DNA from 2 places in the Sporanaerobacter acetigenes DSM 13106 genome. Region 1 is predicted to be linked to the other one. Evidence: predicted binding sites of a transcription regulator. Region 1 holds the regulator's gene; the other holds the start of a gene.
The links. The regulator HrcA, encoded in region 1, represses chaperone genes, less so after heat shock. The targets are predictions, from matches to a motif close to ATTAGCACTCNATANTATNGAGTGCTAAT.
Positions count from the first base shown of each region.

Region 2: BUA21_RS00640 (co-chaperone GroES) is a predicted target of HrcA. The motif match lies at 10,546-10,574, and genes of this name have one in related genera.

Region 1 covers NZ_FQXR01000003.1:272,617-288,114, reverse strand. Annotated here, with positions in the region: gene arcA (arginine deiminase) at 1-429, shown strand, start outside; gene argF (ornithine carbamoyltransferase) at 494-1,486, shown strand; gene arcC (carbamate kinase) at 1,519-2,457, shown strand; gene BUA21_RS03720 (DNA internalization-related competence protein ComEC/Rec2) at 2,477-4,948, shown strand; gene holA (DNA polymerase III subunit delta) at 4,938-5,987, shown strand; gene rpsT (30S ribosomal protein S20) at 6,029-6,304, opposite strand; gene gpr (GPR endopeptidase) at 6,467-7,441, shown strand; gene spoIIP (stage II sporulation protein P) at 7,569-8,771, shown strand; gene lepB (signal peptidase I) at 8,842-9,390, shown strand; gene BUA21_RS03690 (hypothetical protein) at 9,422-9,700, shown strand; gene lepA (translation elongation factor 4) at 9,788-11,602, shown strand; gene hemW (radical SAM family heme chaperone HemW) at 11,642-12,778, shown strand; gene hrcA (heat-inducible transcriptional repressor HrcA) at 12,922-13,959, shown strand; gene grpE (nucleotide exchange factor GrpE) at 14,052-14,621, shown strand; gene dnaK (molecular chaperone DnaK) at 14,651-15,498, shown strand, end outside.
Region 2 covers NZ_FQXR01000002.1:115,600-131,097, forward strand. Annotated here, with positions in the region: gene guaA (glutamine-hydrolyzing GMP synthase) at 157-1,665, opposite strand; gene guaB (IMP dehydrogenase) at 1,693-3,144, opposite strand; gene BUA21_RS00600 (alpha-hydroxy-acid oxidizing protein) at 3,350-4,372, shown strand; gene BUA21_RS00605 (coiled-coil domain-containing protein) at 4,398-4,907, opposite strand; gene BUA21_RS00610 (hypothetical protein) at 5,028-5,534, opposite strand; gene BUA21_RS00615 (hypothetical protein) at 5,739-6,662, opposite strand; gene BUA21_RS00620 (hypothetical protein) at 6,644-7,423, opposite strand; gene BUA21_RS00625 (hypothetical protein) at 7,420-7,908, opposite strand; gene BUA21_RS00630 (RNA polymerase sigma factor) at 7,895-8,458, opposite strand; gene groL (chaperonin GroEL) at 8,562-10,193, opposite strand; gene BUA21_RS00640 (co-chaperone GroES) at 10,216-10,497, opposite strand; gene BUA21_RS00645 (ABC transporter permease) at 10,880-12,370, opposite strand; gene BUA21_RS00650 (ABC transporter ATP-binding protein) at 12,357-13,124, opposite strand; gene BUA21_RS00655 (sensor histidine kinase) at 13,245-14,309, opposite strand; gene BUA21_RS00660 (response regulator transcription factor) at 14,318-15,010, opposite strand; gene BUA21_RS00665 (DNA-3-methyladenine glycosylase family protein) at 15,027-15,498, opposite strand, start outside.

The sequences.
Region 1 (15,498 bases):
TTTATGCATCTTGATACAGTATTTACTATGATTGATTATAACAAATTTACTATACATCCAGAAATAGAAGGACCATTAACTGTATTTTCTATTACTAAAAGTGTACATGGCAAAGAAAAATTATCTATAGAAAAAGAAGAAAGCGAATTAGAAGATATACTCATGAAATATTTGAAATTGGACAAAGTATCTTTAATAAGATGTGGTGGTGGAAATATTGTAGATGCAGCCAGAGAACAATGGAATGATGGATCGAATACTTTGGCTATTGCTCCAGGAGAAGTGATTGTTTATGGAAGAAATTATATTACAAATAGGATTTTAGAGGACAATGGCATTATAGTTCATAGATTGGACAGTTCTGAATTAGTGAGGGGACGTGGAGGTCCAAGATGTATGAGTATGCCTTTTTCGAGAGAAGATATTTAATTTTTGAAAATATAGAGATTATTAAAATCTCTATTTAAATAAATAACATGATAGGAGGTTTAATATGGCTTACAATTTAAAAGGAAGAAATTTTTTGACATTAAAGGATTACACACCAGATGAGATTGATTATTTATTGAAGTTAGCAGCTGAATTGAAAAGACAAAAATATGCTGGGATTAGACCTAGAAATTTAGAAGGAAAAAGCGTAGCTTTAATTTTTGAAAAACCTTCAACTAGAACTAGATGTGCTTTTACTGTAGCAGCAATAGATGAAGGAGCTCATCCAGAGTATTTAGGAAAAGGCGATATACAATTAGGGAAAAAAGAAAGTGTAGAGGATACTGCAAAAGTATTAGGTAGAATGTTTGATGGTATAGAGTTTAGAGGATTCAAGCATGAAACTGTAGAAGCTCTTGCAGAATATTCTGGTGTTCCGGTTTGGAATGGTCTTACAGACAAATATCATCCAACCCAAATATTGGCGGATTTCTTAACTATTAGAGAACATAAAGGATATTTAAAGGGAATCAAACTTGCTTATATTGGAGATGGAAGAAACAATATGGCAAATTCTTTGATGATTGGTGCTGCAAAAATGGGTATGGACTTTAGAATAGTATCACCAAAAGAATTATTTCCAGAAGAAGAATTGGTAGCAGAAGCAAGAAAAATAGCAGAAGAAAACAAAGCAAAAATAACTATAACAAAATCAGTAGAAGAAGGAGTAAAAGACGCAGATGTCCTATATACAGATGTTTGGGTATCTATGGGAGAAGAAGCTCATTTTGAAGAGAGAATCAAATTACTTAAACCTTATCAAATAAATATGGATATGTTGAAAATGGCAGATGAAGAAGTTTTATTCTTACATTGTCTACCAGCTTTCCACGACTTGGAAACAGAAGTAGGTAAGGAAATATATGAAAAATATGGTTTAAAAGAAATGGAAGTAACAGATGAAGTATTTAGAAGTAAACATTCAGTTGTATTTGATGAAGCCGAAAATAGAATGCATACTATAAAAGCTGTAATGGTGGCTACTTTAGGAAAATAGTTATATAGATATTTTAGAAGGGGGAAATCTGTTTGGAAAAAATAGTAGTAGCATTGGGAGGAAACGCCCTACAAGCATCAGGAAAGCCAGCAACAGCTGAAGCTCAACTTGAAGTAGTTAAAGATACTACTAGATATATTGCCGATTTAATAGGCGAAGGATACAAAGTAGTTATTGCTCATGGAAATGGACCCCAAGTGGGTAGAATAGTCCTCCAAAATGAAGCGGCAAATGATATCACTCCAGCAATGCCTTTTGATGTGTGTGGCGCAATGAGTCAGGGAATGATAGGATATCATATACAACAAGCATTAAAAAATGAGTTGCAAAAAAGAGGCAATAAAAAAGCAGTTTCAACAATTGTGACTCAAGTTGTAGTAGATAAAGAAGACAGTGCTTTTAAGAATCCTACGAAACCTATTGGACCATTTTATACAGAAGAGGAAGCAAATTTACTCAAGAAAGAAAAAGGCTATGATATAGTAGAAGATGCTGGAAGAGGATTTAGAAGAGTAGTAGCTTCACCAATTCCTAAACGAATAGTTGAAATAGACACAGTTGAAACTCTTGTAGATTCTGGTGCTGTTGTCATAACTGTTGGAGGCGGTGGAATACCTGTTATAGAAGAAAATGGTGAATTAAAGGGAGTAGCTGCAGTTATAGATAAAGATTTGGCAAGTGAAAAATTAGCCGAAGATCTTGATGCAGATACGCTTTTAATACTTACGGCAGTTGATAAAATTTCTTTAAATTTTAGGAAGCCAAATCAAGTAGATTTAGATGATATAACAGTTGCTGAAGCTAAAAAATATATTGAAGAAGGTCATTTTGCAAGTGGAAGCATGCTTCCAAAAGTAGAAGCAGCTATAAAATTTGCTGAATCTAAAAAAGGCAGAGTAGCTATTATAGCTTCATTAGACAATTGCCTAGAAGCTGTAAAGGGAAAACAAGGTACAAGAATTTCTATGTAAATAATTAATAGGTGATTTTATGTATAAAAAAACTTACTTTAATCAACCTTTTGTTCAATTTACTATTCCTATAATTATAGGAATAGTTTTTTATTATTATGTAAAAATCGATTTTAAATTTATTCTTATGGGGCTAATAGTTTCTTTAGCTTTGTTTTTGGTTTGCATTTTTTTAAATAAAAAAGATTTATTAGTTATATATTTGCTATTTTTCATCATTGGAATGCTAGCTATGTATGGGAAAATTGAAAATAGTATCCTTAAGTCTTTTGTAGGCGAAAACGTAGAAATAGAAGGAAGAGTTGTGGAAGCGAGATATAAAGATGATTCTGCTAATTATGTTTTAGAGACTAAAAATATATATCATAATGGTCACATATATACTGGAAAAGAAAAGGTATTGTTAAAATGTTATGGAGAAGAAAAATATGAAATAGGTGATGCGATAAAGGTTTCTGGTATTTTAAATGAACCAAAAGCAAATACAAATCCAAAGCTTTTTAACTATAAATTGTATTTAGAGACCAATGACATATTTACTACAATTAGTACTAGAAGTCATTTTGTAAAAACTATTTCAAAAAACAATTTGAATTCAGGAGAAGTCTTCAGGAAAAAATTCAAAACAAAAGTTGAGGGTACTTTTGATGAGTATTTAAATCCAACAAATAGCCAATTGATGAAGTCAATTATGTTAGGTGAAATGTCTTATTTAGATCAAGACTATCAAATTAAATACAGAGAAATGGGATTAGCCCATTTGATGGCTGTATCAGGTTTGCATATTGGAATCATTTCATCTTTTTTAATATCAGCATTTGCGATATTGGGAATAAATAGAAAGATAAATATTGGAACAACCATAGCTATTTTGTGGATTTATGGATATCTTATTGGTTTTCCACCTTCCGTGCTTAGATCTCTTATAATGTTTACTGTACTTATGTATTCTCAAATTCAATTTAGAGCTTATGATGAAATAAATACTATAGCTTTTGCTGCATTTATACTTCTTATTTATAATCCGCTATGGCTTTTCAATGTAGGATTTCAATTATCTTTCATGGCTACACTATCATTATTGCTGTTGCTTAAAGAGATGAGAAACAAATTTTATCCTTACAAAGGAAAGGCTATGACTTCTCTTTATAGTATATTGGCAGTTCAAATAGGGGTAGCTCCTATAACCATGTATTACTTTAACAGTATTTCTCCTATGAGCATATTGGCAAATTTTTTATTGATACCTTTACTTTCAATAGGAGTCATAATAGCTTTTTTCATTTTGTTATTTTCCTTTGCAGGTGGTTTTATTTGCCGCTTTTTAGGGATTGTATTGAATGAAATTTTAAATGTGGAAAATATTGTATTAAATATGATATATGCACTACCTTTAGGAAGCATCAAAATGTTTTCGTCAAGTATTTTTGGAATTTTTCTTTATTATTTTGCTATTTTTTGTATATTCAAGATTGTTAGAGTTGATGTTTTCCCATTTGAGATAAACAGGGCAATTTTTTATTATCTTATAGTATGTATATTGTTTATATCTATTTTACCTATGGTGGAAAAGGAGTTAACTATAGAATTTATAGATGTGGGACAAGGAGATTGTATGCTCATTGAAACTAATGGTAGATATTTTTTGGTTGATACAGGTGGAAATGTATTTGGAAATTTTGACGTAGGAGAAAATATAGTTTTACCTTATCTAGTAAAAAAAGGAGTATTTTCACTAGATGGAGTTTTTATCACCCATTTTCATGAAGATCACTGCAAGTCTTTGCCACTGCTTATGGAAAATATAAAAGTAAAGAGGGTTTTTATAGCTTATGAAAATGAAAATAGTACTATTTACAATGATATAATTTCTAGTGCTAAAGAGAACAATGTAAATGTCTATAAAATTGGATACAATCAAAAACTAGATATTGGGAAAAATGTTTCTATTAGAGTTCTATGGCCTAAAGAAGAAACTAATTTAAAGCATATAGATAATGAAAATAATTTGTCACTAGTGCTTTTGTTGGATAGTTTTGATAAGAAAACACTGCTTACAGGAGACATAGAATCTGAAACAGAATCTATTTTAGTACAAGATGAAAGAGAAAATATAGATTTTTTGAAAGTTCCACACCATGGAAGTAGCACATCATCTAGTGAAGATTTCATAGATTTTTTCAATCCTAAATATGGATTTATACAAGTTGGGAAAAATAATTTTGGTCATCCCGATGAGGAAGTTCTTGAGAGATATAAGGATAGGGGGATAGATATATATAGAACTGATGAATCTGGACTTATAACATTAAATATTAGGCCAAATAAATGTGAAATTTATACTTTTATTAGAGAAAAGCCTAGTATAAATGATATAATATTAAATTATGGATTAGAAATAAGTTTTATACTCATATATATGCTATTATCATATTATATTTCTAAAAAAAATTGTTGTATATTTAGGGAGTGGGAAAATTATGAAATGTGAAGAATTGATTGTAGATATAAAGAATAACAATTTAAAAACAGTTTATATTTTTTGTGGAGAAGAACATTATTTTATAGATTATTCTCTTAATTTGATAAAAGAAAAATATATTCCTCAGGGCCTTGAATCCCTTAATTATATAAGCTTTGAAGGGAAAGATACAGAATTTAATGAAATATACAATGCCTGTGAAACCCTACCTTTTATGTCTGAAAAAAAGATTGTAGTTGTAAAAGACTTGGGAATATTTAGTAGAAGAAAAAAAGATGATGAAGAATATGAAATAGAATCTAAAAAAGATGAAGGATTAAAAGAATATCTTAAAACTTTAGAAGATTATGTAGTGATTATATTTATTGAAAAAGAAAGAAAAGTTGACAAAAATAAATCTATAGTTAAAACAATTAATAAAATTGGTGGAGTCGTGGATTTTGAAAGAATAAAGGGAAAAGATCTATATAATTGGATAGAAAAGGAGTTTAGAAAATATAACAAAAATATATCTTATCCAAGTATAAATTATCTGGTACAATATTCATCGTATTTATCTAGAGATGGGAATAAGACATTGTATGATTTGGAAAATCAAATAGCTCAAATTTCAAATTTTGCAAGGGACAAAAAAGAAATTTCCAAAGATGATATAGATAAAATTGTAGCTAAATCTTTAGATACAAATATATTTAAATTGTTAGATAGCATTGCAGCTAAAGATGTAAATGGATCCTTAAAAACATTTAATGAAATATGTATTTTAAATGAGCCATTACCTAAGATATTATTTATGATAATCAGACAATTTCGGCTTTTAAGACAATGTAAGACTTTAAAAGAAAGTGGATTTGGTCAAAAAGAATCTATGGAGAGGATGGGTATTGGATCTTATGAGTTTGGAAAGATATCTAGACAGTGTAAAAGTTTTTCTTATGAAAAATTAGATAACGCATTGGAACTTTGCTTAGAAGCAGATGAGAAACTTAAAAGCACCTCAATGAATTCTAAATTGGTATTGGAGATGCTTATAGTTACATTATGCTAATAAAAAGCAAAAAAACTTCGGGTTATAACCGAAGTTTTATATTATACAGCTTCATTTACTTTACTATTTAATCTTTTAGTCAAACGACTAACTTTTCTTGAAGCAGCATTTTTAGAAACAACATTTTTTGTAGCAGCTCTTTTTAGCTTTTTATCTATAATTTTAAGTAATTCCCTAGCTTCATCAAAACTACCATTTTCTACTGCTTCATCAAACTTTCTAATATATGTTCTAATTTCTGACTTTCTACTTTTATTTATCTCAGTTTTTTTATCAATAACACGAATTCTCTTTTCTGCTGATTTGATGTTTGCCAATAAATTCACCTCCCCATTATCTAACAAGAAATATTTTACCATGAAGGTCTATAAAATGCAAGGCAAAATAGATTTTATTTAGAATACATAAAAAAATTTATAATACTAAAAATAGTTATGACTAAGATATAGAATTTGAAAAAAGTAAGAGGAGTGATTTTAATGTTTCAAGTAAGAACAGATTTAGCTGTTGAAGCTAGAGAATTGTATAGTGAAGGGGAAAACAGAGAAGTTCCCGGAGTGGAGGTCAAAATAGAGGAAGAAAAGTACTATACTATAACAAGAGTTAAAATATTAGATAAAATTGGCGAAAAAAACATGGGAAAACCTACAGGAACATATATCACTATAGAAGTTCCCAATTTAAAAAATCCCAATGAAGATTTAAAAGATGAAATAAGTATCCAATTGGCAAAAGAAATAAAGGCAATAGCAAAGAATACTAAAAAAACTAAAACGCTTATAGTAGGGCTGGGGAATTGGAATGTGACTCCAGATGCATTGGGACCTAAAGTAGTAAAAAGAGTTCTTGTTACAAGACATTTTTTTGTTTCCTATAAAAAAGAAGATGATGAAGAGATGGCTAATGTTTCGGCATTATCTCCAGGGGTTATGGGGCTTACTGGGATTGAAACAGGAGAGATTATAAAAGGAGTTGTAGAAAAAACTAATCCAGATTTGGTTATAGCTATTGATGCGCTGGCATCAAGAAATATGAATAGAATTAGTACTACTATACAAATTTCTGATACAGGAATAAACCCAGGTAGCGGAGTGGGAAATAAAAGGCAAGGACTTAATAGTGAATATCTAGGAGTCCCTGTTATTTCAATAGGAATTCCTACTGTAGTAGATGCTGCTACTATGGTGAATGATACTATAGATTTAATCATTGACTCCATGATGAAAGAAGCAAAATTTGGTTCTGAATTTTATGAAATGTTAGTTGAATTATCCAAAGAAGAAAAATATTCTCTAATAAGAGAAGTACTAGAGCCATTTATGCCTAATACTATTGTTACTCCAAAGGAAATTGATGAGCTCATAGATAATCTCTCTATTGTAATAGCAAATGGATTAAATATAGCTCTTCATCCAGGAATTGATTTAAAAGATGTAAATAGATATATAAAATAAATAGTTTTTTCATATAAATCTTCCTTTTAGAATATATTTTTATAATGAATAGGCAAGTTCTACTTTAAATATTTTAGTATACATAGAACTTGCCACTAGTGAGTTTCATGAAAAGGAGTGCATTTATATGAATACAAAGGTTTATAGGACAAGATTTTATTATGTGTTATTTGCTCTTTTTTGTATGTTTATATTTTTTTTGGGTTCTACAATTGTGATGAAATATTTTAAAGATGATGTGAAACCTATAGCTGATTATGGAGAAAGCGTTGAGGTGTTTAGCTTTGAGAAACATGACAGAATAGATAAATCGGAAATATTGTTAAAAATCATATCTACTTCAAATTCATCTATGAGTGCTTTTTTAAAAGGAGAAAAAGGAATTGATATTAATCTATATGAGTTAATTAGAAAGAATTTGAGAGATACTTTGAATATAGACAATTATATAAAGGCTCAATTTCCAGCTATATTTACATTAACAGATGGAAAGATTTCAACACCAATATCTAAAGACAAAGATATAAAAGTATCTAAAGATGATAATTTAGATATACAACAATTAGAAGATTTGATATTTGTTGAAGATTTGATGGAAAGTGAAGAAGGAGAGTTTTTTCAGGAAAACGAAATCAAATCAGAAAATCTAAATTTAGAAGGAATACCTGTTGCTCAAAATATCAAAAAATTGGAAATAAACAAAGAGAAACCCTATGTTTTAATATACCATACTCATGGGACAGAAGCTTATTTGCCAGTTGTACAAAATACATGTCATACTATAGAAAAAAAATACAATGTATTGACTATTGGAGATATTGTTTCTGAAAGTTTAGAAAATAATGGCCATGGTGTTGTTCATATAACTACTTATCATGACTCTCCTTCTTACAATGGTTCATATACAAGATCGTTAAACACTATTAAAAATGCCATAGGGAATGATGAAAATTTAAAAGTGGTATTTGATATTCATAGGGATGGAATACCGGAAAATGCAAGTTATAAAAGCAAAGCAGTAAAGCAATCTAAAACTGTGATAGATGGAAAAGATGTAGCTACTTTTTCTATAGTTATTGGTCCAGATTCTCCAAATGTAGACGAGGTTTTGAAGTTTGCAAAATACATAAAATCAGTTTCAGATACTCTTTATCCCGGACTATGTAAAGGAATAATAATAAAGCCTAGTGGCAAGTTCAATCAATTTGTTTCTAATTATTATGCTTTAATAGAAATAGGTAGTAATTTAAATACTATAGAAGAGGCTCAAGAATCAGCAAAATTGGTGGGAAAGATATTGAGTGTGGTTATAGACAAAGTTCAGGAATGATTTTGCTTTTTTTTAATATAAAAAAGTGTTATAATAATATAAGCTCAGTATCACATTTGGAGGGATTCTCATGGAAGAAGATAAAAAAATAAAAGCAAAGAGTGAGACTATGGAATGGGTAAAAAGCATTTTTTTTGCTGTCATTGTAGCTATTTTGATAAAAACATTTATATTTAATACTACTTATGTGTTGGGAAGTTCAATGTATCCTACCTTACATGAAAAAGACAGATTGTTTACAAATAAAATATCTTTGTATTTTTCCAATCCTGGTAGGGGCGATATTGTAATACTTAAGGCTCCAGACAATCCTAGTAAAGATTATATAAAACGTGTTATAGCTTTGGCTGGAGACACGGTAGAAATAAAGGATGGAAAAGTATATTTAAATGGTGAAATTTTAGAAGAAGATTATATAGCAGAAAATGCCTATACTCATACTTATGATGAAGATACTTGGTTGGTTCCAAAAGGATATGTATTTGTTCTAGGTGACAACAGAGAAGAAGGGGCAAGTAAGGATAGCAGATATTTTGGATGTATTTCTGTGGAATCCATTAAGGGAAAAGCAAATTTTAGATACTTCCCTTTTGGAGATAGATTTGGAAAATTAGAGTAGTATATAATAGAAAAAAATGTCCATAATAATCTTGGTGATTGTTATGGAAACTAGAGTGGAACGTGTTAGAAAACAAAAAAAAGAAAAATCAAAATATCGTTTTGAGTTTTTGATAATTATAGTCGTTGTGTTTATTTTCTATTTAGGACTAAAAGCAACAGAAAAATCTATTCAAGAACTTACTTATGTGCAAGATCAACATATTTTTTTATTGAATTTGAAAGTCAAACCTTCAATTCAATTGTTTGGTAAAACTTACGACTTAAATGTTATAAATTTCATAAAAGAATTTATAAAAAGTATTAAATGACCAGTAAATCTGGTCATTTAATTTACATAAACTATTTTTTTTGCTATAATTATTTAAGATTATTCTCATACTCTAAGGAGGAAAAACATGCAAAAAGATAAACAAAAAAGGATTAGGAACTTTTCTATAATAGCTCATATAGATCATGGCAAGTCTACGTTAGCAGATAGACTCATAGAGAAAACTGGACTCTTAACTTCAAGGGAAATGCATGCTCAAATGTTGGATAGCATGGATTTGGAAAGAGAAAGAGGAATAACTATTAAGTTAAAAGCAATAAGACTTATATATAAGGCAAATGATGGGGAAGAATATATTTTAAATCTAATAGATACTCCAGGGCATGTAGACTTTAACTATGAAGTGTCAAGAAGTCTTGCAGCTTGTGAGGGAGCACTTTTAGTAGTAGATGCTACTCAAGGAATAGAAGCTCAAACGCTGGCAAATGTTTATTTAGCTCTAGATCAAAATCTTGAGATAATCCCTATTATAAATAAAATTGATTTGCCAAGTGCAAGACCTGATGAAGTAAAAAAAGAAGTTGAAGATGTGATTGGAATAGATTGCTCTGATGCACCTCTTGTTTCAGCAAAAGAAGGTACCAATATTCAAGCCGTATTAGAAAAAATAGTATCATCTGTTCCAGCACCGGTGGGCGGTATAAATGCACCTTTGAAAGCTCTTATTTTTGACTCATACTATGATAGCTATAAAGGAGTTGTTTCATATATAAGAGTATTTGAAGGCTCTATAGCACCAGGAATGGAAATACAGATGATGTCAACAGGCAAAGTATATGAAGTAGTAGAAGTGGGAGTAAATGCGTCTAAACAATTACCACTAGATAGACTTGAAGCGGGAGATGTAGGATATGTAACTGCTAGTATCAAGAATGTAAAAGATGCAAGAGTCGGGGACACTATCACTAGCTATGAGAATCCAACAGAAAAACCCCTTCCAGGATATAAAAAAGTAACTCCAATGGTCTATTGTGGTATTTATCCAGCAGAAGGAGAAGATTTCAACTCGGTTCGAGATGCTTTAGAAAAACTTCAGGTAAATGATGCAAGTTTAGTATTTGAACCTGAAACTTCTATAGCTTTAGGATTTGGTTTTAGATGTGGTTTTTTAGGACTTCTTCATATGGAAATTGTACAAGAAAGACTGGAAAGAGAATTTGATTTAAATATTATAACCACTGCACCAAGTGTTATATATAAAGTGAAAAAATCAGATGGAGAAATGCTTTATATACAAAATCCAACCAATCTTCCACCATCTACTGAAATAGAATATATGGAAGAACCTATTGTAGATGTGTCTATAATGACTCCAACAGACTATGTAGGAGCTATAATGGAGCTTTGTCAAAATCGAAGAGGTACATTTATAAATATGGAATATCTTGAAGAGACAAGGGTGGTTATGCATTATGAACTTCCACTTAATGAAGTTATATATGACTTTTTCGATGCACTTAAATCTAAAACTAGAGGTTATGCATCTCTTGATTATGATCTAAAAGGATACAAACAATCAGAATTAGTTAAATTAGATATTTTGATAAATGGAGAATTGGTAGATGCTTTCTCTATCATAGTACATGAGGAAAAGTCTTATGAGAGAGCTAGAGTTATTGTTGAAAGGCTCAAAGATGTAATACCAAGGCATCAGTTTGCTGTACCTGTACAGGCTTCCATAGGTTCAAAGATAATAGCGAGAGAGACAGTTAAAGCTTTGAGGAAGGATGTTCTTGCAAAATGCTATGGTGGAGATATATCGAGAAAGAAGAAATTGCTTGAGAAACAAAAAGAAGGAAAGAAGAGAATGAGACAAATAGGTAATGTAGAAGTTCCTCAGGAAGCATTTTTATCAGTTTTAAAATATGATGAAAAAAATTAATGCACACAATTTGTGTGCATTAATTTTAGGAGGCAAGGTATGAAAGAATTGGCTTTGTATATACACATTCCATTTTGTATAAGTAAATGTTATTATTGTGATTTCAATTCTTTTTCAAATAAAAAACTATTGATACCAGACTACATAGATCATTTAAACAATGAAATAAAGTTATATAAAGATAAATTAGAAGATTATACAATTAAAACTATTTTTTTTGGAGGAGGGACTCCTTCTTCTATAGAGGCAATATATATAGGTAAAATACTTGAAACTATTTATGAAAATTTAAATGTAGATAATTTAGAAGAGATTTCTATAGAAGTAAATCCTAAAACTATGGATAGAGAAAAAGTTAAAATATATAGGGAAATGGGAATAAATAGAGTGAGTATAGGGTGTCAATCTTTAAGAGACAATATATTAAAAAAGATTGGAAGAGTTCACAATTCAGAAGATTTCTATGAAACATACAATCTTTTAAGAAAGTATAATTTTTCAAATATAAATGTAGATTTAATGTTTGGACTGCCAGGTCAAACTTTTGATGATTTGTTTTTCACTTTGGGAGAAGTTGTTAAATTGGGTGTAGAGCATATATCTTTTTATAGTTTAATAATAGAAGAAGGAACTAAATACTATGATTGGTACCAAAATGGGAAAATAATATTGCCTGATGAGGGAGAAGAAAGAAAAATGTATCATGATGGGGTGAAATATTTGCAATCTAAGGGATATGAACATTATGAAATATCAAATTTAGCTAAAAAAGGATATGCTTGCAAACACAATTTGTTCTATTGGAAACTTAAACCCTATATAGGTGTAGGTCTTGGTTCCCATTCAAATATTTGGGGAAAGAGGTATTGGAACTATGAAAATTTTCAGGAGTATTTTGAATTTTTAAGTAAAAATAAATTTCCTATAAGTGGAGAAGAAACGATTGATAGGGAAATGGAAATAGCAGAGTATTTAATACTAGGGTTGAGACTAGTACAGGGAATAGATAAAAAAGATTTTTTTAATAGATTTGGAGTTTCAATTGATAATATATATAGGGAGATTTTTAATAAACATAAGAAAAATGGTTTAATTTATATTGATGATAAAAATATAAGATTAACTGAAAAAGGTTTAGATTTATGTAATTTAGTTTTTGTAGATTTGTTGCCATAAATAATGAATTAATTTCTTAAAAAGTATTGACAAATTTTAATAGTAGTGATAACTTTAAATCGTAAGGATTAGCACTCAATAATATAGAGTGCTAATAAAACCCTTTTATTGTAAATCAATCTACATTTATATGGGGTGATAAAATGTTAGATGAAAGAAAGCTACGGGTACTTCATGCCATCATAAACAGCTATATTTCAAGTGCAGAACCTATTGGTTCTAGAACCATTTCTAAAAAATATGATTTAGGGGTAAGCTCTGCAACTATAAGAAATGAAATGTCTGATTTGGAGGATTTAGGGTATTTAAATAAGCCCTATACTTCAGCAGGAAGAGTACCTTCAGATAAAGCCTATAGACTCTATGTGGATATGCTTTTAAAGGATCCAAGGGCTTTTATTGATATGAGAAAAAAACAAGAAATCAAAAAAAACTTATTAAAAGAAGCTGTAGAAATGGATAACCTCATTGAGAATTCAACAAAGATACTTTCAAAGATTACAAACTATACAGCTTTGGCTATAGCTCCTCAATTTAAAAGGAGTACAATTAAACATATTCAACTTATACCCATAGATGAATATGAAATATTGGTAGTCATTGTTAGTGATTCAGGAATAGTTAAAAACACTATTTTTAGGATAGATAATCAAATACCAAATGATCAATTAAATATTATTTCAAATTTCTTAAATGAAAAGCTTAAGGGTCTGACTATTGAAGAAATAGGTAATGAAATAGATACAGTAGTATTTAAAGAAATGTATGAGTATAAAAATATTATAGAAAGCATTATACCTGTTATCAATCAATCATTGGAAGAAGTAGAAAATGTAGAAGTCTTTGCTGATGGTGTTACGAATATATTCAATTTTCCTGAATATAGTGATGTCACAAAAGCCAGGTCATTTTTAAGTTTTATTGAGGATAAAGATCTAGTAGTGGATATACTGTTAAAAAACACACTAGATGATTTTGAAATAACCATAGGGGGCGAAAATTCCATAGATGAAATAAAGAATTGTAGTCTCATAACAGCTACTTATAAACTAGATGGGGATACTATTGGTAAAATAGGTGTTATAGGGCCTACTAGAATGGATTATTTCAAAGTTATAAATGCTGTAAATTTGTTGGCAATAAATTTAAATGAAATAATAGGCAAGTTTTTCATGAAATAATGGGGTGTAAGTTTTCTTACACTCTATTAAAGTGTGAATTGATGCTATGGTACCACTATGTAGCACCAAAAACAGATATAAGAGGTGATTTAATGGAGAACAAGGAAGGTAAGATTGCTGAGGAGTTTCATGGTGAAAAAATAGAGAATGAAGATTTGAAAAATGTGGAAAGTACAGAAGAGCTGGAAGAAAAAGATGTAAATGAAGTAGAAAAACTTAAAAATGAGCTGGAAAATAAGATTAGAGAAATGGAAGATCTAAATAATAGATTCTTAAGATTACAGGCAGATTTTGTTAATTTCAAAGGTAGAGCTGAAAAAGAAAAAGAAAGTATATATAGTTATGCGTCAGAAGATATCTTGAACTCTATGTTGCCAGTGTTGGATAATTTTGAAAGAGCCCTTAGTAGTTCAACAGATACTGAAGATGGATTTTATGAAGGAATGGAAATGATATACAATCAATTAATAAAAGTACTTAACGAAAATGGTTTAGAAGAAATAGAAGCATTGCATGAAAAATTTGATCCAAATTATCATCACGCTGTATTTCAAGAAGAATCAGATGAATATGAGGAAGGAACTGTTATAGAAGTTTTCCAAAAAGGGTATAAATTAAAAGATAAAGTTATCAGACCTAGTATGGTAAAGGTTGCAAAATAAAGTAAATATGTATACAAGGAGGAATTTATATGGGAAAAATAATAGGAATTGACTTAGGAACTACGAATTCTTGTGTTGCTGTAATGGAAGGTGGAGAACCTGTAGTTATACCTAATGCTGAAGGAAATAGAACTACACCTTCTATAGTAGCTTTCACTAAAGATGGAGAAAGACTAGTTGGTGAAACTGCTAAAAGGCAAGCCATCACAAACCCAGAAAGGACTATAGCATCTATTAAAAGAGAAATGGGTAGTGATTACAGTATAAATATTGATGGAAAGAAATATGCACCTCAAGATATTTCAGCTATGATTTTGCAAAAAATGAAAATGGATGCAGAAAATTATTTGGGAGAAAAAGTAACAGATGCTGTCATCACGGTGCCAGCGTATTTTACAGACAGTCAAAGACAGGCAACAAAGGATGCAGGAAAGATTGCAGGATTAAATGTTAGAAGAATCATAAATGAACCTACAGCAGCATCCCTTGCATATGGTATGGACAAAGAAGAAGAACACCATAAAATAATGGTATTTGACTTAGGTGGAGGAACTTTTGACGTATCTATTCTTGAACTCGGGGATGGAGTGTTTGAAGTAATATCTACTAGAGGAAACAATCATTTAGGTGGAGATGATTTTGATCAAGAACTTATTGACTATATGGCAGAAGAATTTAAAAAGGAAAATGGTATAGATTTAAGGCAGGATAATATGGCGCTACAAAGATTGAAAGAAGCAGCAGAAAAGGCTAAAAAAGAGTTATCAAGTACTATGACTACAAATGTAAACTTGCCATTTATTACAGCTACTCAATCAGGCCCAGTACATTTGAATATGGATATTTCAAGGGCTAAATTTGAAGAATTGACAGCTCA
Region 2 (15,498 bases), on a different contig from region 1:
ACCTTATAACAGCTATTTCTAGCCATTATAAGGTTTTAATTTATAATTTATAATTTAAAGATTGCTCCACTTACTCCAGCCGTAGGTTGCGGACTTATAGCTCCCTTTGGGCGCTATAAGTCTCGCCAACCCTGACAGGGGTAGTAACCTACAGTACTACTCCCACTCAATCGTAGCAGGTGGTTTGCTTGTTATATCGTATACTACTCTGTTTACATGTTCTACTTCATTTACTATTCTGTTTGAAATCTTTTCTAGTACGTCTAGTGGAATTCTTGCCCAATCGGCTGTCATTCCGTCTATACTTGTTACAGCTCTAAGTCCTACTGTATAGGAATAGGTTCTTTCGTCTCCCATTACTCCTACACTTCTTATATTAGGTAGTAGGGCAAAGTATTGCCAGATTTCTCTGTCTAGCCCTGCTTTTTTGATTTCATCTCTAAAAATATAATCTGCTTCTCTTACAATTTTAAGTTTATCTTCATTTACTTCTCCCAATACTCTTATAGCAAGACCCGGGCCTGGGAATGGTTGCCTTTCTACTACTTCTTCTGAAAGTCCCAATTTTCTTCCTACTTCTCTTACTTCGTCTTTAAACAATTGTCTTAAAGGTTCTACAAGTTTAAAGTTCACATCTTCTGGTAGTCCACCTACATTGTGATGACTTTTTATAACTGAAGATTTACCTACTCCACTTTCCACTACATCTGGATAAATAGTTCCTTGAACTAGATAATCTATCCCTTCAAGTTTTCCTTGTTCTTCTTCAAATACTCTTATAAATTCTTCTCCAATAATTTTTCTCTTTCTTTCAGGATCTTCTACACCTTTTAATTTGTTTAAAAATCTTTCTCTTGCATCTACTGCTATAAGATTCATATGAAATTCTTCTCTAAATACTTTTACTACTTGTTTTGCTTCATCTTTTCTAAGTAAACCATGATCTACAAATACACAAGTCAAACTGTCCCCTATAGCTTCATGTACAAGAACTGCCGCTACAGATGAATCTACTCCACCTGAAAGAGCACAAATTGCTTTTCCATCTCTAATTTCTTCTTTGATTTCAGCAACAGTCTTATTGATAAAATCCTCCATATTCCAATTTGCATTGCAATTACATATCTTAAATAAGAAGTTTTTTATGATATCTCTCCCATTTTTCGTATGCTCAACTTCTGGATGAAATTGAACTCCATAGAGCTTCTTATCTGAACTTTCCATAGCTGCTACGGGACATATAGGAGTATTTCCTACTACTTTGAACCCTTCTGGAGCCTTTTCTATAAAATCTGTATGGCTCATCCAAGCAGTAATACTATTATCCATTCCACTGAACAATAAGCTACTATTGTCTACATTTACTTGTGTCTTTCCGTATTCTCTGGTAGTAGCTCTAGATACTTTTCCGTCCAATACTTGAGCCATTAGCTGGCTACCATAGCATATTCCCAAAATAGGAATTCCTAAATTGAATACTTCACTATCACATTTAGGAGAATCCTCTCCATATACACTAGCTGGACCACCAGAGAAAATAATCCCTTCAGGATTTTTTTCTTTTATCTTTTCAATAGGATAATTATATGGAACTATTTCGCAATAAACACTTGCCTCTCTAACTCTTCTTCCTATGAGTTGGCTATACTGGCCACCAAAATCCATTATTAAGATCAAATTAACACATCCTTCCTATCTTCTACTATAATTTGGTGCTTCTTTTGTGATGTTTATGTCATGAGGATGGTTTTCTATAAGTCCCGCTCCTGTTATCTTCACAAGTCTAGATTTTTCTTGCAATTCTTTTATATTGTGAGCGCCTACATATCCCATACCTGATCTCAATCCACCAATCAATTGATATGCTACATCTCCCAATGGTCCTCTGTATGGAACTCTTCCTTCTACTCCTTCTGGAACTAATTTTTTAGAACCTTCTTGAAAGTATCTATCCTTACTACCAGCTGCCATTGCTGCCAATGAACCCATGCCTCTATATACTTTAAATCTTCTTCCTTCATAAAGTTCTTCTTCTCCAGGACTTTCACTGGTACCTGCAAACAAGGAGCCTATCATGACTACATTAGCCCCAACAGCAATAGCTTTAGTTACATCTCCAGAATACTTTATTCCTCCATCTGCAATGATTGGAATGTCATAAGCTTTAGCTACTTCTGCACAATTCATGATTGCAGTTATTTGAGGAACACCTATACCCGTAACTACTCTAGTAGTACAAATGGAGCCAGGTCCTATACCTACCTTTACTGCATCTACTCCTGCTTTTATTAAATCCAATGTTGCTTCTCCCGTAGCTACATTTCCTGCTATTAGTTGAAGATCTGGATATTTAGATTTTATAGTTCTCACTGCCTCCATGACTCCTTCTGAATGACCATGAGCTGTATCCACTACTATTACATCTACCTTTGCTTTAACTAACGCATCTACTCTTTCCATCATATCTGCTGTAACTCCTACTGCTGCTCCAGCAAGAAGTCTTCCTGAACCATCTTTAGCTGCATTCGGATATTTAATTGATTTCTCAATGTCTTTTATTGTGATAAGACCTCTAAGCATAAAATCTTCATCAACCAATGGCAATTTTTCAATTTTGTATTTTTTCATAGTTTCCAATGCATCATCCATTGAAATATCTGTTTGAGCTGTAACTAAATTTTTCTTAGTCATTACATCATCTATTAATTTGGTAGTATCAGTTTCAAATCTAATATCCCTGTTAGTTATAATTCCTACAAGCTTTCCATCCTTGTCCGTTATAGGTACTCCAGAAATATGATATCTTTCCATAAGTTCAAGAGCATCAGAAACAGTATGAACTGGAGATAAATAAAATGGATCTGTTATGATGCCATGTTCAGATCTCTTAACTTTGTCAACTTCCATAGCTTGCTCTTCTATAGTCATATTCTTATGAATGATACCTATTCCACCTTCTCTGGCCATAGCAATAGCCATTTTCGCTTCTGTAACAGTATCCATTCCCGCACTCATAAGTGGTATGTTAAGCTTTATTTTATTAGTAAGCCATGTATTTATTTTTACTTCTTTGGGTAAAACATCAGATTTACAAGGTAACAAAAGTACATCATCAAAAGTAAGTCCTTCGCCAACAAACTCCATCAAAATTCCTCCTCTTTGTATAATTTTATCTAAATTTATATATAGTATACCACAAGACGCATGAATCTTTTCGTCCCTTTGTGATAATATTTTCTTTTAAACTTAACAAAATTTAAACCTTATGTCAAGACAATTGGTACAAATTGATTTAATTTTATTATATAATTGATTTATCAGTATAAAAGAAAGGATAAGGGGTGTTATTATGGATTTAAAAGAAGTTCAATCTGTAGCAAGAGAGAAAATGAAGGGCTATTGTAGAGTTTGCCCTGTTTGCAATGGAGTAGCCTGTGCTGGAGAAGTACCAGGAATGGGAGGTTCACTGACAGGATCTTCTTTCAAAATCAATGTAGAAGATTTAAATAAAGTTAAATTGAAATTAAAAACTATCCACGATGCCAAAAATCCAAATTTGAATTTTAAATTTTTTGATACAAATTTAGACTTTCCCATCATAACTGCACCTATAACTGGTAGTGTCTTCAATATGGGAGGAGCTCTAACTGAAAGAGAATATGTAGATAGTGCAGTAAATGGCAGCATCTCTTCAGGAACTATTGCTATGATTGGTGATTCAGCAGATTTAACTATGTATGAAGAAGGAATTAATATATTGAAAGAAGTTAATGGCAAAGGTGTTCCTATTATTAAACCAAGAGAAAATCCCTCAGTCATTCAAAATGTAAAAAAGGCTGAAAAAATAAATCCAATAGCTGTAGGAATGGATATTGATGGAGCAGGTTTAGTGACCATGGCTCTTAAAGGACAACCTGTTGGGCCAAAAACTATTGAAGAATTAAAAGAAATAGTTTCTTCAACCAATTTGCCTTTCATTCTAAAAGGAATCATGACTCCTGAAGAAGCTAAATTGGCTGTAGAAATTGGAGCAAAGGCTATAGTAGTTTCAAATCATGGTGGCAGAATACTTGATCATACTCAGTCTACTGCAAGAGTACTTCCTGAAATAAAAGAAGCTGTAGATGGACAAATAATGATACTTGTAGATGGAGGAATACGTTCTGGAGTTGATGTATTTAAGATGTTGGCTTTAGGAGCAGATGGAGTATTGATAGGTAGACCTATAGTCATTGGAGCTTTTGGAGGATATAAAGAAGGGGTTTCACTTGTTCTTAACAATATGAAAAACGAATTATATCAAGCTATGATACTCACAGGCTGTAAAGATTTAGCTTCTATTGACCGTTCAAAGATTTCAGTAGAATGGTAAAGGACTCTTTTAGGAGTCCTTTTATTTAGCCGATTTTTTGTTTTAAATCTTGAATTTCTAATTCATGTCTTCCTACTATTTCTTTTAATCTTCTATTTTCTTGTTCAATTCTTTTGTTATTTTTGATGCTTTCTTCTTTGAATTCTGTCAAAAATGCTGTCTGTTCATATACTGCATTTAGCTTCTTATCAATTTCATCTACTTTTTCTTTTACGCCTAACATGTCCTCTTTTAAGCTCGATACATTTCCTTTTACACCTGACATGTCCTCTCTTAAGCCCGATACATCTTCTTTTACGCCTAACATGTCATCTTTTAAGCTCGATACATTTCCTTTTACACCTGACATGTCCTCTCTTAAGCCCGATACATCTTCTTTTACGCCTGACATGTCTTCTTTTAAGCTCGATACATTTCCTTTTACGCCTGACATGTCTTCTTTTAAGCCCGATACATCTCCCTTTACGCCTGATATGTCTTCCCTCAATGCCTTCAATTCACTCAACACTATGGCTTGAAACTCTTCATTGGTCATTTCTATCGCCCCCAATAAATATATCTTTTAAATATTATACCATATTTAATGAAATTTTATTTATTTATATTTTCTATTTATTAAAATCTATGTAAATTATTTTCACTGCTTTCGTAGAATTTAACTACAAATTTTCATTTCATAACTATATTCTTTTAGTTTACCTTCATAGATTAATTTTAGTTTTTTACATTCTCTAAAATCTTCAGGACATACAAGGGCTGCATGTTTATGAACAATAAATATTCCACTATTGTATAATAGGGTAGCTACAAATTGAGAACAAAAATAATTATACTTTCTTTCTACCGGAACCCTTAGCATTATTCCAAATAGTCCTAACAGGTTGTAGCTATACTTGTCCTCATTCATTCTAAATTTGTTCAACTCTTTTTTTAATCTCTTATATTGAATATCATTTACCTTTAAAGAATACAATGCACATCTGGTTTCAGGAAATCTTGCATAGGTTCCATTTACAACATCCTCTTTTACAAAACCACCAATTATAGGATTTGAGGGCCTTATTCTACCAAAACTATATAGTTCATTGAGATTTTTATCTAATGAAATAGAAACATGAGTATAGGGTTCCCTTGTATATACATAAATACATCTTGATAGCAAAGAACCACTATGAGTAAGTAAAATATATATTACTTTATTATTCCTCTATTGCTAAAATTTTAAAAATAATTGAATCTAAATAGATACACTAAATCAACTTTTTATATCTATTTATTATAACGAAATTGACAAAAAAAGTACTGCAAAAAAAACAAAAGAGAATGAAATTTCATCCTCTCACTTAAATACAGTATGCTTTTTATATCATTCCAATTTATCTACGGTTAATTCATCACAGTTGAGAACATATATACAACTATCCCCATTTCCATATACTAGCTCTCCTTTAACAGCATGTTCTTCTTCTCCTTGAATTTTTTCTTCAGTAGTCTTCCATTTCACATTTCCCTTTAGCATTTCTTTAGCATCTACATAAGCATCTACTTTTACATCTGTATTTTTTCCCAATCTGATTTTTGCCCGATTTACACTATCTATAATCCAATTATCTTTAATCTCATCAGCCATCAATCTCAAATCACTGCCACCATTTATTTCAACTTTTTTATTGCATGGTAATGTAATATTGAAATCACAGGGACATACATATTGAATATTGTTGTTATAATCTGAACAATCCATAAACGAAATATATAGAACATTGTCTAATTTATTAATGACAATATATTCATCATTTAAAACTTCTTTAGCTTTTTCTCTATCATCAGTTGTTATATTAATCGAACCAGAAGAAACTACTTTGTTACTTTCTCCAGACCTAACAGTTAAACTAGTATGAAATGGTGAATTTACAACTATTTTTTCAATTTCTTTATCAACTTCAAACTCATTGCAAGGAATTTTAAACTTATAAACTTGAGAAAAAATTCTTGTATTAATTTTATCTATCATATTAGTTTCAATCAAACTATAAATTCCTAAATTTATGACAACTATCAATAAAACTATAAATATGCTAAAAAAATCATACTTTATATTCATATCTTCTTCTTTATATTTATAACTATACCACAGTATTTCTCCACCTATCAAAAATAGTATTGCAGGCCAAAATTTGATTGATAACTTTACAGCTGATACGCTTTCTATTTGCGCAATAAATATGAGCACTCCAAAGGCAATTAACACAATTCCCATAGAAATTGTTCCTACTCGTCTTTTTCGCATATATCTTCATCCCCATCCGATTTATTTTCTTTTACTTTATTTTTAGATAACAATCTAATGCCGCCAATTATAAATATTAGAGATACAATTGTAGTTTGAATATAGTTACGCATTTCATAAGGTATAAGAGGATAAAGTATTCTCTCCACAACAATTAAAATACCTATCCCAATAAATATCCAACCTACCCATTGTGATTTTATTTTTGGCAATGCAAATGAAACTTCTTCATCAGGTTTATTTCCTTCAACACAATGAAATGCATCAAAAAAACTATAAAACCAGATTAGAGGCAGTACAAATAAAAACAAACTCAAATTTAACCATCCCATAAAAAATATAGTAAAGAAAAAAGCACCCATTATAGTTAATCCCTTTTTTTGCTGTCCTAAATACATATGACCTGCTCCAGGTATTATAGATAAAGCCAAGGTAATAGCTTTTCTATTTGATTCTTTCATTTCTTCTCCGTCCTCCTCATTTATTTTTTTCCCTGTACCATCATACTCTTCAGCAATAAATTTTTTCTTTGTGGATGAAACATCTATCAATGCAATAACCCATAATACCAGCAATGAAAAAACTAATACTGCAGCAAATCCATCATTGTGAGTAACAATTGCCATCCCTGATAAACTAAAAATTAGTATGAAAAATATTAAAAGAAATACTACTCCCCTATCTCTAAAACCTAGGTAAAAGTGCGACAATCCAGGTACAAAAGATAATAAAAAAGTTATAAATCTACTTTTTTCTTTCATTTCAATCCCTCCTCAAGTTTAGATATTTGAAAATTATTGATAAAATTAGATGTTCTATTCACTATATTTTCCGATAAGCTAAATACAATATTGAATTTATCTGTTGTTTCTTTTTTAATAGTTGATTTAGCCATTTGAGGTAATACATCAACCAATCCACTGTAAAATCCACCCCAAGTCAGAATAATAGCAACTGCAGCTACTGCTACATAATAGCCAAACATATGTTTAAATGATTCTGTATATTTCTCGACTTTAACTTTTGGTTTGTATTTTATTTTTCGTATATCTTCCATTGTCCTATGGTTAAAATCAGATGAAATTGTTTCTTCAGCACTATCTATTTCCTCACTGCCTATAAGAGAGAGAAAAATTTCCATACATTCATCGCATTCATAAAGATGTTCTTCCATTTCTTTGGACTTTTCTTTTGAAAAAGCTTTTTCTTTATAAAAAATCCATTCCAATTCATCATAATGTTTCATTTTCTTCCCTCCACTTTTTTTTCAACATATTGCGTCCACGATAAAGCCTAGAAGCTATCGTCTTTGTAGTAGTACACTCCTCTCTGGCAATATCCTCATAACTTTTTTCTTGAAAATAAAATTTTATAATTACATCTTTATATATATCTGGTATATCTTCACATAATCTATGAATTTTTTCTCTACTTTCTTTTTGTATTAAAATATCTTCTGGAGTTTTATAGAAAACTAATTCCTCAACATTTACTATATTTTCAATATTATCTATTGTTTTTTCCCTATGTTTATTTATATTTTTTCTTTTCCAGTCTATAGATTTATTAGCTGCAATTTTGCCTATCCACCCTTTGAAATTCTGAGTTTTATATTCTGGAAGGGAAATATAGATTTGCAAGAAAACTTCTTGTGCTATATTTTCTGCTTCATCATGTTCCTTAATAAAATTTAATATAACAGCAAATATATATCCTTTATATCTATCTATTATTTTGGCAAATGCTTCTTCATTTCCTGATAGTGTTTGCTTTATCAGCTCCATATCCTGCTCCATATTTCCCCTCCTTTCTCTCTCACTAATTATAACGAAGTAAACAAAAAAAGTACTGCAAAAAATAAAAAAAATCTCTGAGAAAAATTTCTCAGAGATTTTTTTATTACATCATTGGCATTCCGCCACCCATGCCGCCGCCCATGCCAGCCATTGGGTCTTCTTCTTCTATATCTGCAACTGCACTTTCTGTAGTAAGAACCATTGCAGCTACTGATGAAGCATTTTGTAGAGCTGAACGAGTAACTTTTGTTGGGTCAACAATTCCAGTCTCTATCATACTTACATATCTTTCTCTCAATGCGTCAAATCCAACTCCAGTTCCTTCCGCTTTAACTTTTTCTACTACTATTGAGCCTTCAAGTCCCGCATTCGCAGCAATTTGTCTTACAGGTTCTTCTAGAGCCCTAACAATGATATTTACTCCTGTTCTTTCGTCTCCTTCAGTTTCATCTAACAATTTTGCAACAGCTGGTATACAATCTACAAGAACTGTTCCACCACCAGGAACTATACCTTCTTCAACAGCAGCTCTTGTAGCAGCTAACGCATCTTCTATTCTCAATTTTCTTTCTTTAAGCTCAGTTTCAGTAGCAGCTCCAACTTCAATTACAGCTACTCCACCAGAAAGTTTTGCAAGTCTTTCTTGTATTTTTTCTTTATCAAATTCTGATTCTGTTTCTTCAAATTGAACTTTTAATTGTTTAACTCTATTTTCTATATCAGCTTGATTTCCTTCTCCATCAACAATTGTAGTATTGTCTTTGTCAACTTTAACTTTTCTAGCTTTTCCTAACATATCAATTGTAGTATCTTTCAATTCATATCCCAATTCTTCAGATATAACTGTACCACCAGTAAGTATTGCTATATCTTGAAGCATATCTTTTCTTCTATCGCCAAATCCAGGAGCTTTAACAGCTACACAGTTAAATGTTCCTCTCAATTTATTAACTACCAATGTTGCAAGAGCTTCTCCTTCTACATCTTCGGCAATGATAAGTAATGGTCTACCTTGTTGTACTATTTGTTCAAGAACTGGTAATATTTCTTGGATATTTGCAATTTTTTTATCTGTAATAAGTATATATGGTTCATCTAATTCAGCTACCATTTTTTCAGCATCTGTCACCATATAAGGAGATACATATCCTCTATCAAATTGCATACCTTCTACTACATCTAATGTAGTCCCCATAGATCTTGATTCTTCAACTGTGATAACTCCGTCATTTCCTACTTTTTCCATAGCTTCAGCAATTAATTTTCCTATTTCTTCATCTCCAGCTGAAATAGAAGCAACTTGAGCTATAGCCTCTTTTGATTCTACTTCTTTTGAAAATCTTCTTATCTCTTCAACAGTTTTATCTACAGCTTTATGAATTCCTCTTTGAAGAATCATTGGATTTGCTCCAGCTGCAACGTTCTTAAGTCCTTCTCTTATGATTGCTTGAGCAAGTAATGTAGCAGTAGTAGTTCCATCTCCAGCTACATCATTAGTTTTTGTAGCAACTTCTTTAACAAGTTGAGCACCCATATTTTCATATGGATCTTCCAATTCTATTTCACGAGCAATTGTTACACCATCATTAGTAATAAGTGGTGCACCAAATTTTTTATCTAAAACAACATTTCTTCCCTTTGGTCCAAGGGTTACTTTAACAGTATTTGCAAGTTGATTTATACCTTTTTCCATTGAACGACGTGCATCTTCACCAAATTTTATTTCTTTAGCCATTTTACTTCACTCTCCTTTATTTTTATTCAATAACAGCTAAAACATCGTTTAACTTAATTATTGTATACTCTACTCCATCAAGTTTAACTTCAGTTCCAGCATATTTTGAGAATATAACTCTGTCTCCTACCTTTATTTGATCTTTTTTCTTTTCATCATTTACGATATCTGGGCCTACAGCCATAACTTCAGCCATCTGTGGTTGCTCTTTTGCTGAACTTGGAAGAACTATACCACTTTTAGTCTTTTCTTCAGCTTCAATCATCTTAATAACTACTCTGTCTCCTAATGGTTTAATATTCATAATCTTTGCCCTCCTTGTATTTAAATAATTATATTCTTCCGGGAATTTGTTAGCACTCGACATCATCGAGTGCTAACACCTACAATTTATATGTTACTTAATATGGATTTTGTAATCAAGTTTTAAATTTAGGCTAATTGTGCCTATTTATCTAAAGTTTCATACTTAATAATAAATATCTCACTTTTCCATTTATTATCTCTCATTTCTTAGCTTTTCCAATGTTTTTCTTTAACTATACCTTATTCTGTTTATATATATGGCTCTTATTATAACAAAATATACAATTTGAAATACTAAATACCCCATCATGACTACAAGTCCATTAGTAAATAAATTTCCCATCAATAGATTTGATAAAGATTTTAAATCAAAGAACGAATTAAGAACGCTTCCAATTTTCTAAATTCATTCCATTATAAACAACTACATCCTCTTTATTTGTACTTTTTAGTACTTTATCAAAATCTCTATCATTTAAAATTAAAACTTTTGAATATCCTACAGTAGATACTGCTATTACTTGACCGTGTATTTCTTCTTCTAATTTAAATTTCTTTGCATCTCCTCCGATATTTAAACCTATCTCATCCCATTTGGCTTTTCTATTTTCATCATTTACTTCTTCTGATTCCGTTAAGTCATTATAAGGATGATTGTAAATAACTTGATTTTCTTTAACATTTACTAATTTCTTTCCCAAAGTTTTAGCCAATCTATTATAATCAGAATTAGACATTACAAAAAATTCTTGTGGTTCCTCTCCTTCTTTAACTACTGAGCTTATACTTCTACCTTCTACTCTATAAATTTGTCTAACCTTTATATTATTATCTTCAAGTTTTCTTTCTACATTCCTTATTACCTCATTATCTGCTAATGTATCACCTTTTTGGACTATTACCATTTCATGAGCAGTTTCTAAACCAGTTATCCTAGAAACCTCTGTATAAAATGAGTATATAGTCCCTGTAGCACTAAATGTTATAGTACCTAATACAGAAGCCAAAAATAAAACTTTAGCTGTATCTTGTAACTTAAATATCATTTGAGAATAAGCTACCATATTGGTTTTCTTATAGAGTATGTTTTCATTGTTCAATATCTTGTTAGCTATTGCTACACTAAATTGAGTAAATAAAAAGTAAGTTGCAGCTATTACTATTAATACTACTGGTATCATTGCTAAAGGTACCAGTATCCCTTCCACAAACCAAGCTACAGTATAACCAATAATTAATAATACTACACCTAATATAGCTTTGCCCTTTGAAAATTCAGGTATTGTCTTAGGTACTTTGCTTGATTTTACTTGCTCAATTATTTCTTTATTCTTTATTCGAAATAACATAAAAATACTAATTATCTCAAACAAAGCAAAAAAGATTATAGTAGTTAGCCCTATTGCTTTAAAGGATATATGTAAAGGCAATTTAATGTTTAAAAATCCTTCCATTATCATAAAAAATAATTTTGAAAATACAACTCCCGTCAATATTCCTGTTGCTATAGATAAAATAGATATAAATGTGTTTTCTATAAGTAAATACTTCTTTATTTGTTTTCTAGTCATTCCATATAGAGAAAGAAGACCAAATTCTTTTCCCCTAGATTTTAAAAATATAGAAGTTGAATACCCTACAAATAATACAGAAAATATTACTATTATCACTTGGCTAATTATCATACCATTAGCTGCACCCATTTTTGCAATTGCATGGCCTTCACAAGATTTTAAATCTATCGCTGGATGAAATATGAAATTTGCAAATATAAAGAATGCCGTGACTGCAAAGGAATTACTTAAATAGTACATTATATATCTATACATATTTCCCTTAATATTTTTTAAGGCCATATTAGATATTTTCATTATATCCACCTCCAAGAAGAGATAGTGAGTCTAATATTTCCTTAAAAAATACTTGTCTATTGGATCTTTTTGCTATTTCCAAGAAAAACTTTCCATCCTTAATCATTATTATTCTATTGCAAAAACTAGCTGCAAAGGCATCATGAGTTACCATAACAATAGTAGCTTGTTTTCCCTGATTTATTTTTTCTAAGGATGACATCAAGTCAAAGGATGCTTTTGAATCTAAATTTCCAGTAGGCTCATCTGCTAGTATGATTGCAGGATTGTTGATAAGAGCTCTTGCGCAAGCAGTCCTTTGTTGCTGTCCTCCAGATATCTCATAAGTCCTTTTATTTAAGATATTGCTTATATTTAATGTAGCTGCTATATCATCTACTCTTTTCTCAATTTCCTTCATATGTAATTCTTCTAGCACTAAGGGAAGTATAATATTTTCTTTTACTGATAGTGTATCCAATAGATTAAAATCCTGAAATATAAATCCTAAATTATTTCTTCTAAAAATAGCTAGTTCATCTTCATTTAATAAGTGAGGTTTTTTCCCATTTACTAATACTTCCCCAGAAGATGGAGAATCAATAGTAGCAAGAATATTTAAAAGAGTAGTCTTGCCGCTTCCTGATGGTCCCATTACACCAACAAATTCGCCTTCCTTTATAGTCATATTGAAATCATCCAATGCTTTTACAGAAATCCCTTTTCCTTTGCTACCATATATTTTAGATAGTCCTTTAGTTTCTAATACTGTCATCTTTCTACCTCCTAAAGCAATTATATTTACTATATCTAGTATAAAAAAACAAGAGAAATCCTTCCATTGATTTCTCTTTCAATTTCAATTGAAATCTAACAATATTGTTAGATTTCATATTTAAAAATTATAAATGCTTTTACCTTGATAAAAAGTAATACACACCTTTGTGTATACCCTTTCTTCAGATTCTACATTTATACAATGACCTAGTCTGTCACATGTATCTTTAGATAAATATAATCCCATACCAGTAGATTCTGAACAACTTCTGCCATTTTCTCCTGTGAAGAAAGGGTTAAAAACTCTATCCAAATCATTTGGAGGTATTCCTACACCATTATCTTCAATAGAAAGTATAGTTTTATCGTCTTCTTTATAGAGCTTAATAACTATTGATTTATCATTACTTTCTTTCACTTTTGTATACTTTATACTATTAGATATAATCTGATTTACAACGAATTTTATCCATTTCTTATCTGTCTTCACCTTTAAATCCTCATTTGTAACTATTTTAGGATAAATTGAATTTACTATAAAGGCATTTTTATTTTCATTAACTACATTTCTTACAACATTTATTAAATCTACTTCTTCAACTATAAAATCCTTTTCAAAATCATTAACCCTTAAAGTATAAAGTGCCATTTCTAGACCATGAGACAATTTCTCTATCTCTTCTTCAATGCTTTCATAGCTCTTTTTTCTATCTTCATCAATATTTTGATCACTCTCATTTTCCAATATTAGCTTAATGACTGAAACGGGTGTTTTCATCTGATGAATCCATCTATTATTAAAATCCATTTGAGTTTTAGTCATTTTTCTATATTTATCTAATTTACTTTCATATATCATATAATTGTTAGTTAGAAGTTTCTTAAATACACTTTGCTCTTTAGTAATATTGTCAGGAATATTAAATATATATTCTAAACTCTCTCTTTCCTTTAACCCTTGATTAATGATTTTATAAAACTTTTTATTTCTACCATAATCTATAACTATTAAAACAATTAAAAATAATATTGATAATAGCAATGCATAAATAATATTTGGGTAATTAAGACTCTCTTTTCTAATTATTATATCTAACATCATTATTATGATGACTAAAAATGTATTCACAAAATAAACTACTATGAAATTCAATCTATCTTTTAAATATTGTTTAAGGTTCATATTATCACCTAGCTCCAAGTATTTGTCATGGAATAACCTTGTTCTCTTTTTGTCTTAATAGCCTCAAATATCCCTATGTCTTCCAATCTCCTTCTGAGCCTCCCGATATTTACCGACAATGTATTGTCATCAACAAAATCCATGTCGTCCCAAAGTTCTCCTAAAAGTGTGTCTCTCTCAACTATAGACTCTAAATTTGAAGCTAAAATGTATAACAATGCAAACTCTTTTTTGCTAAGCTCAACTCTTTTTTCTTTATATTCAACTATATTTTGACTTTTATATAGAAAAACTCCTTCTACCTCATATACATCCATTGAATTTCCTTTTGCATATTCTCCATATGCTCGTCTTATAGCTCCTTTTACTTTAGCTAATAAAATATCAAAAGAAAATGGCTTTGTTATATAATCATCTCCGCCATTTTCTATTGCCATAACTTGATCCATATCTGAAAATCTAGCAGATATAAATATGATAGGAACTTTAGATATACTTCTTATTTCTCTACACCAAAAGAATCCATCATAATATGGTAGATTGATATCCAAAAGAACTAAATGTGGATCCTCTTTTATGAATTCTCCTTTTATATCTGAATAATCCTCCACTATAGTTACGATATATCCGTATTTCTCCAATTTATTTTTTATAAGACTTGAAATCTTATCATCGTCTTCAATAACCATAATCTTATACATATTTTTCACCCTTTTATTACTTGCCTATTCCTAATTCTCTTGCATAATAAAATAAGTATTGTTGTGCAAATCCTGACAAGTTTCCAAATTTATCTTCCCCATATTTTTGTATCAATTTTTCATTGGTATCTTCTTTAAGATAAAAATATTCCATGACTCTTTTTACCCATACATCTACCGGAAAAGAATCATGTTTACCTATAGAAAATAAGAGTATACAATTAGATACTTTGGGACCAACGCCTTTTAATGTCATGAGTATTTCTCTTGCTTCCTCTGTAGAAAGATTTTTTAAATTGTATATATCTATCTCACCATTGGCTATGGCCTTTGAAGCAGCTATTATATATTTAGCTCTAAAACCCACCTTACAATCTTCCAGTTCTTCCACTGTAACTTTTGACAACTCCTCTTTTTGAGGAAAAGAATAATATTTTTTCCCATTATACTCTCCTAAAAAGCTTCCATATCTTTCACTTATAAGCTCA